DNA from 2 places in the Streptomyces sp. NPDC039480 genome. Region 1 is predicted to be linked to the other one. Evidence: predicted binding sites of a transcription regulator. Region 1 holds the regulator's gene; the other holds the start of a gene.
The links. Region 1 encodes HspR, which represses chaperone genes until heat shock. Its sites were predicted from a motif close to TTGAGNNNNNNNNNCTCAA; they were not measured.

Region 1 (4,694 bases):
GAGGCCGAGAAGTACGCGGACGAGGACCACGCCCGCCGCGAGGCCGCCGAGTCGCGCAACCAGGGCGAGCAGCTCGTCTACCAGACCGAGAAGTTCCTCAAGGACAACGAGGAAAAGGTCCCCGGTGACGTGAAGACCGAGGTCGAGGAAGCCGTCAATGAGCTGAAGGAGAAGCTCAAGGGCGAGGACACGGCCGAGATCCGCACCGCCACCGAGAAGGTCGCCGCCGTCTCGCAGAAGCTGGGCCAGGCGATGTACGCCGACGCCCAGGGCGCGCAGGCCGCGGGCGGCCCCGAGGGCGCTGCCCCGGGTGCCGACCAGGCCAAGGAGGACGACGGAGTCGTCGACGCCGAGATCGTCGACGACGAGAAGGACCAGAAGGGCGGCGCCGCCTGATGACCGAGGAGACCCCGGGCTTCGGCGAGGACGCCGAGAAGCCTGACGTCCCCTCCGGCGCCACCCCTGATGACGCGGCGCCGAAGGCCGCCGAGCCCTCCACCGAGGAGGGCCCGGCGGCCCCGGCCGGGGACGCAGCAGCGAGCAAGACGTCCGCTCAGGACGTCGGCCTGACCGCCCAGCTGGACCAGGTCCGCACCGCGCTCAACGAGCGCACCGGCGACCTCCAGCGGCTGCAGGCCGAGTATCAGAACTACCGCCGTCGGGTGGAGCGGGACAAGGTGACGGTGAAGGAGATCGCCTCGGCGAACCTCCTCTCCGAGCTCCTCCCCACCCTCGACGACATCGGCCGCGCCCGTGAGCACGGCGAACTGGTCGGCGGCTTCAAGTCGGTGGCCGAGTCTCTCGAGACCGTCGTCGCCAAGCTGGGCCTGCAGCAGTTCGGCAAGGAGGGCGAGCCCTTCGACCCGACGATCCACGAAGCCCTGATGCACAGCTACGCACCGGACGTCACCGAGACGACCTGCGTCGCGATCCTGCAGCCGGGGTACCGGATCGGTGAGCGCACCATCCGCCCCGCGCGGGTGGCGGTCGCCGAGCCGCAGCCCGGCGCGCAGACGGTCAAGGGCGAGGAATCCGATGGCTCCGCGGCCTCCGCCGACTCCGCATCCGCGGAGAAGTCGGACGAGAAGGAGACCGGTGGCCCGGACGAGGGCTGACGGCAGCGACATGAGTGAGGAGGGACGTCGGGGATGAGCACCAAGGACTTCATCGAGAAGGACTACTACAAGGTCCTCGGCGTCCCCAAGGACGCCACCGAAGCCGAGATCAAGAAGGCGTACCGGAAGCTCGCCCGCGAGAACCACCCGGACGCCAACAAGGGCAACACCAAGGCGGAGGAGCGCTTCAAGGAGATCTCCGAGGCGAACGACATCCTCGGGGACCCCAAGAAGCGCAAGGAGTACGACGAAGCGCGTGCCCTCTTCGGAAACGGTGGGTTCCGGCAGGGCCCCGGAGCCGGCGGCGGCTCGTTCAACTTCGACCTGGGCGACCTCTTCGGAGGTGGCGGCCCGGGTGGCGGTGGAGCGGCCGGCGGCTTCGGCGGCGGTCTCGGTGACGTCTTCGGGGGCCTGTTCAACCGCGGCGGCGCGGGTGCCGGAGCCGGCACGCGTACGCAGCCGAGGCGCGGCCAGGACATCGAGTCCGAGGTCACGCTCAGCTTCACGGAGGCGGTGGACGGTGCGACCGTGCCGCTCCGCATGTCCTCCCAGGCCGCCTGCAAGGCGTGTTCCGGCACCGGCGACAAGAACGGCACACCGCGCGTGTGCCCGACCTGCGTCGGCACGGGCCAGGTCTCGCGGGGCGGCGGCGGAGGGTTCTCCCTCACCGACCCGTGCGTGGACTGCAAGGGCCGCGGGCTGATCGCCCAGGACCCCTGCGAGGTCTGCGGCGGCAGCGGCCGCGCCAAGTCGTCGCGCACCATGCAGGTGCGCATCCCGGCCGGTGTCTCGGACGGGCAGCGCATCCGCCTGCGCGGCAAGGGCGCGCCCGGCGAGCGGGGCGGTCCGGCGGGCGACCTGTATGTGGTCGTGCACGTCGACAGTCACCCCGTCTTCGGCCGCAAGGGCGACAACCTCACGGTCACGGTTCCGGTGACGTACCCGGAGGCGACGCTGGGCGGCGAGGTGAAGGTGCCCACCCTGGGTGGGCCGCCCGTCACCCTGAAGCTCCCCGCCGGCACGCCGAACGGTCGTACGATGCGGGCCCGCGGAAAGGGCGCGGTCCGCAAGGACGGCACCCGGGGCGACCTGCTGGTGACGGTGGAGGTGTCGGTCCCGACATCCCTGTCGGACTCGGCGAAGGAAGCCCTGGAGTCCTACCGCAAGGCGACTGCGGGCGACGACCCGCGGGCAGAACTGTTCCAGGCCGCGAAGGGAGCGTGACCCCATGGATAGGGTCGGCCGTCGTCATAATCCGTACCAACTCACCGACGAGACACCCGTGTACGTCATCTCGGTGGCCGCCCAGCTGAGCGGTCTGCACCCGCAGACCCTGCGGCAGTACGACCGCCTGGGTCTGGTCTCCCCGGACCGTACGGCGGGCCGCGGCCGACGCTATTCCGCCCGCGACATCGAGCTGCTCCGTACGGTGCAGCAGCTGTCGCAGGAAGAGGGCATCAACCTCGCGGGCATCAAGCGCATCATCGAGCTGGAGAACCAGGTCGCGGCGCTCCAGTCGCGGGTCGCGGAGCTCTCCGCGGCCGTGGACGGCGCCGCGGCGGCGATGCAGCAGCGCGAAGCGGCGGTGCACGCCTCGTACCGCCGTGACCTGGTCCCGTACCAGGACGTGCAGCAGGCGAGCGCGCTGGTGGTGTGGCGCCCGAAACGGACAACGGAACAGTAGCCCTCACGGCCTTCCTATGGCCTGAGGACGTCTGAGTACCCTGAAGCGGGGCCGGGAGGTGGTGACCTCCCGGCCCCGCTTCGCTGTGTACGGGTACGGGGAGTTGAGCTGACGATGGCCATGGTGGGCCTGTTCTGGATCGCCGAGGGCGATGTGTACGTGGGGGCGAAGCCGGCCGGGCTCGCGCCCGGGGTGCGGCTGACGCCGGAGGGCGTACTGGCCCTCGGCGACCGGCAGACCGGCATGTGGCCGTGGGAGGACGTGCGCGCGCTGACCGTCGACGACGTCCCCGTGAAGTCCCTGAAGCGGCACGTGGGCGCGGTGGTCGACCTGGCGCTCACGGTCGGCCTCGGCGGCAGCGACGAGGCCCCGACGATGACGGTACGTGTCACTGACGCGGAGGGCGAGGAGACGGAGCTGACGGCGTACACGGCGGCGGCGGTCGGCTACTCCCGCACGGAGTACGACCTCTCCCGCGACCTCCTGACCCACCTCACCGAAGGCGCGGGCACCCTCCTCACCACCCTGACGGCGATGTCCGACTGGGGCCGCCGCCATGAGGGCGGGTCGCCGCGGGCGGCGGAGCGGGTGGAGCTGTTGCGGGAGTGGGCCAGCCCCTTGTCGTGACGTGAGAGCGCCCCGGTCGGCTACGGGGGAGCAGCTGGCCGGGGCGCTCGGGGGAAGCGGGAGAGGGCCGATCAGATGCCCCCACCGCTGTCCTCAGCTTGCCGGGCGGGGAGGGGCGGCGGTAGCGCCATCTTGTTGCGGTGCAGCGACCTGAGGAGGGAACAAGAGGCGCGAAGCCCCTGTACCGGGATGAGTCACCCCCGTTCGAGGATCCCTGACCGCGCGATCAGGAACCCGAGCTGGGCGCGGCTGTTGCTGCCGAGAGTGGCAGCCAGCTTGGCGATGTGAACGCGGGCGGTCCGGACGTTCATCCCCAGCCGGTCGGCGATCTCGGCGTCGGTGAGGCCTTCGACGAGGAGGCCGGCGATGGCGTGCTGGCGGGCGGTGATGCCGTTCTCGGACGGCTGGGGAGCCGCTTGCGGCCACATGGGGGTGGCCATGCGCCACAGCCGCCAGAAGGTGGTGGCGAAGTACTCGACGAGGGCGGGGTGGCGGAGTTCGAGGGCGACGCTGCGGTCCTTGCTGGCCGGGATGAAGGCGACGGTCCTGTCGAAGACGAAGAGCCGGTCGGTGACCTCGTCGAGCGTGCGTGCCTCGGTGTCGCCGTCGAGCTGTTCGAAGTAGGCGAGCACGGGCAGAGAATGGCGCGTTGTGTGCTGGTAGAGGGTCCGCATCCGGCATCCCCGGGTGAGGATCGCCTGGTCCCGCGGGAAGACTTCGGCCAAGGTCTCGGGGGGCCGCATACCACCGGGCTGGACGGCGAGGAACTCCTCGGTGACCTCGTTCATGGCCCGGTCGATGGCCGAGTTGATGCGGTCGAGCCCGTCGAGCACGGTGACGGTGGTGCTGGTGGGGTGCAGCCACTGCAGGTCGTCGAGGCCGGGCTGCAGGAGGCCGAGACGGACGAGGCACGGGGCCGGTTCGGCGGCACTGCGACGGATCCGGCCTTCACGCAGGGCACGGGCGTAGACGGACAGCCCCGCTTCGCAGATTTCCTCGAGCGGGTGCGGTAAGTGCTTCGTGGCCATGCGAGCCCCCTCCTGCCTGGTTGAAGCGTCGCGATTCTATGCAGGCGGGGCGAACAGGGGCCGGATGCCGTAGTTGAAGTGTCTGCTTCTGGACGGCTGTTTCCGGGTGTCCGGTTCTGGGCGTGCGGCATTGCTGACACCGGTGTCACCGACGTCACCGATCCTGCTGGAGGATCCCTGACTGCCCGATGAGATACCCGAGCTGTGCGCGGCTGTTGCTGCCGAGGGTGGCGGCGAGTT
Region 2 (4,694 bases), on a different contig from region 1:
GCGGGCCAGGGTACGGCCGATCGTCACGGCGTCGTCGATGGTCGCGGGCTGCGGGGCGGGCCGGGCCGCCTCGGGAACATGGGTCGTCGACATGCGGTCATTCTGCACTTGTTGATCTTCATGGTCGGGGGCAGGGGGGTGATCGCGTGCGGGTGCTCCGACGGAGTCCGCACGCCACTTCGTGGGTGACGCCCGCGCGTTTGGGCGACACCCGCGCGCCCTCGGGCCTGGGCGACGCCCGCGTGCCGGAACGGAGCCCGCGCGCCTTCGCGCCTGGCGACGCCTCGCGCCTGAGTGACGCCCGCATGCCAGAGCGGAGCCGTCGCGCCAGAGCGCCTAAGCGACGCCCGTGCACGTGCACCCGAGCGACGCCCGCGCGGCGCCCTCGCGCATGAGCAACGCCGTCGCGCCCGAGCTCCTGAGCGGCGCCCCCGCGGCGCCCCGCCCCGGCCGGTGCCCCGCGCCGCCCCCCGTCAGTCGCTACCTGTCACGGCGACGGCTGTCGCCCCGATGTGGCTGAGCGTGCGGTTTCCCGCGCCCCTGGGCGGCGTCTTCGCTCCGTCGTCGGGGCTCAGGCCGCCGGCACCGCCTCCACGATCGACGGGAACGCGTCGGTCGGCAGGATTCGGGTCAGGCGCAGCCCCGCCCCGACGAGCAGCGCGGCGAACTCGTCCTCCGTGCGTTCCTGGCCGTCCACGATCGCCGCCATCGCCACGTCCAGGGTCTTGGCGATGTGCGGTTCGTTGCCGGACGGTAGGACGCAGTCGACGATCAGGAGGCGCGCGTCCGGCGCCATCGCCGCGCGGCAGTTGCGCAGGATCCGCTCGCAGTCCGCGTCCGGCCAGTCGTGCAGGACGTGCTTGAGGACGTAGATGTCGCCGCCCTCGGGGACCCCGGCGAAGAAGTCCCCGGACTCGGCACGCCATCTGCCGCGCAGCTTCTCGTCGCCGCCCAGGAGGTGCGTGCTGACCGCGGGAGCCTGGTCGTAGAGGACACCCGTCAGACCGGGCCGCCCGCGCAGGACCGCGCGCAGCAGCCCGCCGCGGCCGCCGCCGACGTCCACCACGGTGCCCTTCTCCGGGAAGGGGTACGTCCCGGCGATCACCGCGTCGACCGGCCCCGAGAGCGACGCCATGCCGCTGTCGAAGAGCTCCCGCAGCTCGGCGTCCTCCGCCAGATGCGCGAAGAACGGCTTGCCGAAGACCCGTTCGAAGGACGGGCCGGCCTGGCGGACCGTCTCCTCCAGCCCCGCGGAGGTCCGCCAGAACGCCTGGTCGGTCAGCATCACGACCGCCGGGTGCAGGGAGTCGGGCACGTCGGTGCGGAGCGCGCTCGCGAGCGGGGTCAGGTGGAACGCGCCCGCCCCGTCCTCGCGGAAGACGCCGCGCGTGGCGAGATAGCGCAGGACGCGGCGGAGGTGCCCGGCATGGGTGCCGGTCGGCTCGGCCAGCTGCTCGGCGGTGCGCGGACCCCCCGCCAGATGGTCGGCCACCCGGCAGAGCGCCGCCGTGCGCAGCGCCGCCGAGAAGAGATGCCCCAGAGCGTGTTCCGCGAGCTGCCAGGTCACGTCCCGCATGCCGCCGTCACCGTTCTCGGGTGTGTCCACCTTGTTCTCGGGTGCGTCCACCTTGGATCCCCTCCGTGGAAGTCGGAGCGTCCACGCTCCCAAGGGGACGGCCGGGAGGGAACGGCACGCGCGAGACGGATGACCGGAAACGAGCCATCTTCCGAGCCGCCTTTTCCCTGATCGCTCAGAGCGAACATGGCCCGGGGAACAACTCGGCGCTCATAACCATTGAGTCGATACAGCTCAACTTGAATGCCGAAGGGGAGATCATGGCTACTGAGTCCACCTCGTACACACCGCTCACTCTGCCCGTGCTGCCGCTCGACGACGAGGTGGTCCTGCCCGGCATGGTGGTTCCGTTCGACCTGTCCGACGCCGATGTGCGCGCCGCGGTGGAGGCGGCCCAGGCCGCTGCCCGCTCCAGTGGCGACAGCAAGCCGAAGGTGCTGCTTGTTCCGCGCGTCGACGGGACGTACGCCGCGACCGGTGTCCTCGGCACCGTCGAGCAGGTCGGGCGGCTCTCCGACGGCGACCCGGGCGCCCTCATCCGCGGCCGGAGCCGCGTCCGCATCGGCGCTGGCACGACCGGCCCCGGCGCCGCCCTCTGGGTCGAGGGCACGAAGGTCGACGACACCGTGCCCGACCCCCTGCCCGGCGCCGTCACCGAGCTCGTCAAGGAGTACAAGGCGCTCGCCACCAGCTGGCTGAAGAAGCGCGGCGCCTGGCAGGTCGTCGACCGCGTCACGCAGATCGACGACGTCTCCGCGCTCGCCGACAACTCCGGATACTCCCCGTTCCTGACCACCCAGCAGAAGGTCCGGCTCCTGGAGACCGAGGACGCGGTCGCCCGCCTCAGGCTCGCCACCGAGCAGCTGCGCGAGCACCTCGCCGAGCAGGACGTCGCCGAGTCCATCGCCAAGGACGTACAGGAAGGTGTGGACAAGCAGCAGCGCGAGTTCCTGCTGCGCCGCCAGCTCGACGCGGTCCGCAAGGAGCTGCGCGAGCTCAACGGCGACAGCAAGGACGCGGCCGAGGAGTCCGACGACTACCGCGCCCGCGTCGAGGCCGCCGACCTGCCCGAGAAGGTCCGCGAGGCCGCCCTCAAGGAGGTCGACAAGCTGGAGCGCGCCAGCGACCAGTCGCCCGAGGGCTCCTGGATCAGGACCTGGCTGGACACCGTCCTCGAACTGCCCTGGAACGAACGCACCGAGGACGAGTACGACATCAAGGGCGCCCAGGAGATCCTGGACGCCGAGCACGCCGGGCTCCAGGACGTCAAGGAGCGCATCACCGAGTACCTCGCGGTGCGCAAGCGCCGCGCCGACCGCGGCCTCGGCGTCGTCGGCGGGCGCCGCGGCGGCGCCGTGCTCGCCCTCGTCGGCCCGCCCGGCGTCGGCAAGACCTCGCTCGGCGAGTCCGTCGCGCACGCCATGGGCCGCAAGTTCGTGCGGGTCGCTCTCGGCGGCGTACGGGACGAGGCGGAGATCCGCGGCCACCGGCGTACGTACGTCGGGGCGCTGCCCGGACGCATCGTGCGGGCCATCAAGGAGGCCGGGTCCATGAACCCGGTGGTGCTCCTCGACGAGATCGACAAGGTGGGCTCGGACTTCCGGGGCGACCCGGCCGCCGCCCTCCTCGAAGTCCTCGACCCGGCGCAGAACCACACCTTCCGCGACCACTACCTGGAAGTGGAACTCGACCTCAGCGACGTCGTCTTCCTCGCCACGGCGAACGTCCTCGAAGCCATCCCCGAGGCGCTGCTCGACCGCATGGAGCTCGTCCGCCTCGACGGCTACACCGAGGACGAGAAGGTCGTCATCGCCCGCGACCACCTGCTCCCGCGCCAGCTGGAGCGGGCCGGCCTGGCGGAGGACGAGGTCACCCTCGACGAGAGCGCGCTGCGCAAGCTCGCCGGTGAGTACACGCGCGAGGCGGGCGTCCGCAACCTGGAGCGCTCCGTCGCACGGCTGCTCCGCAAGGTCGCGGCCCAGCACGAACTGGGCGACAGGGAACTGCCGTTCACCGTCACCGACGAGGACCTGCGCGGTCTCATCGGGCGGCCGCGCCACGTGCCCGAGTCCGCCCAGGACCCGGCCGAGCGGCGCACGGCGGTGCCGGGCGTGGCGACCGGGCTCGCGGTCACCGGAGCCGGTGGCGACGTGCTGTTCGTGGAGGCGTCGCTCGCGGACCCGGAGACGGGGGCATCGGGGCTCACGCTCACCGGTCAGCTGGGCGACGTGATGAAGGAGTCCGCGCAGATCGCGCTGAGCTTCCTGCGCTCGCACGGCGCCGAACTGGAACTGCCCGTCGGCGACCTGAAGGAGCGCGGCGTGCACGTCCACTTCCCGGCCGGCGCGGTCCCCAAGGACGGGCCGAGCGCGGGCGTGACGCTGACCACCGCCCTCGCCTCGCTGCTCAGCGGGCGGCTCGTCCGCACGGACGTGGCGATGACCGGCGAGGTCTCGCTGACCGGCCGGGTCCTGCCGATCGGCGGCGTCAAGCAGAAGCTGCTCGCCGCGCACCGCGCCGGGATCACCACCGTGATCATCCCGAAGCGGAACGAGGCGGACCTCGACGACGTGCCGGCCGAGGTCCTGGAGAAGCTGGACGTGCACGCGGTGACGGACGTGCGCCAGGTGCTCGAACTGGCCCTCACCGAAGCAGAGGTGAGGGTCCCGGCCGCCGCATAGGGAGCCAGGGGTGAACGATGGCCGGCCCGGTATCGGGCCGGCCACCTTCACGTGTGCTCAGCCGTTGGCGAGCGCCTGCACCCGGTCGAGGGCGCCGTTGAACTTGTTGTGGTCGCCGACCGTCGGCCCCGACGAGGTGTACTGCCACATGGTGTGGAAGCCCCAGCCGGCCGGGAGCTCACCCGGGCTGGTGTTGTAGCGGGCGATCCACAGCGGGTTGCTGGCGCCGAAGCCGCTGTAGTTGCCGGTGCACTGCTTCCACCAGCTGGTGGCGGTGTAGATGACGGCGTCGCGCCCGGTGCGCGCCTTGTAGGTGTTCAGGAAGTCCCGGATCCAGCTGACCATGCCCGACTGGGTCTTGCCGAAGCAGGCCGCCCCGTACGGGTTCCACTCGATGTCGAGGGCGCCCGGCAGCGTCTTGCCGTCGCGCGACCAGC

Region 2: the regulator HspR is predicted to act here: its motif matches at 1,796-1,814, upstream of lon (endopeptidase La).

What each region holds. Positions count from the first base shown of each region.
Region 1 covers NZ_JBVITX010000012.1:38,167-42,860, forward strand. Annotated here, with positions in the region: gene dnaK (molecular chaperone DnaK) at 1-396, shown strand, start outside; gene grpE (nucleotide exchange factor GrpE) at 396-1,115, shown strand; gene dnaJ (molecular chaperone DnaJ) at 1,149-2,339, shown strand; gene ACZ56E_RS31665 (heat shock protein transcriptional repressor HspR) at 2,344-2,799, shown strand; gene ACZ56E_RS31670 (hypothetical protein) at 2,914-3,426, shown strand; gene ACZ56E_RS31675 (helix-turn-helix transcriptional regulator) at 3,621-4,454, opposite strand; gene ACZ56E_RS31680 (helix-turn-helix transcriptional regulator) at 4,609-4,694, opposite strand, start outside.
Region 2 covers NZ_JBVITX010000002.1:874,948-879,641, forward strand. Annotated here, with positions in the region: gene ACZ56E_RS09915 (GNAT family N-acetyltransferase) at 1-93, opposite strand, end outside; gene ACZ56E_RS09920 (methyltransferase) at 572-1,576, opposite strand; gene lon (endopeptidase La) at 1,837-4,257, shown strand; gene ACZ56E_RS09930 (lysozyme) at 4,315-4,694, opposite strand, start outside.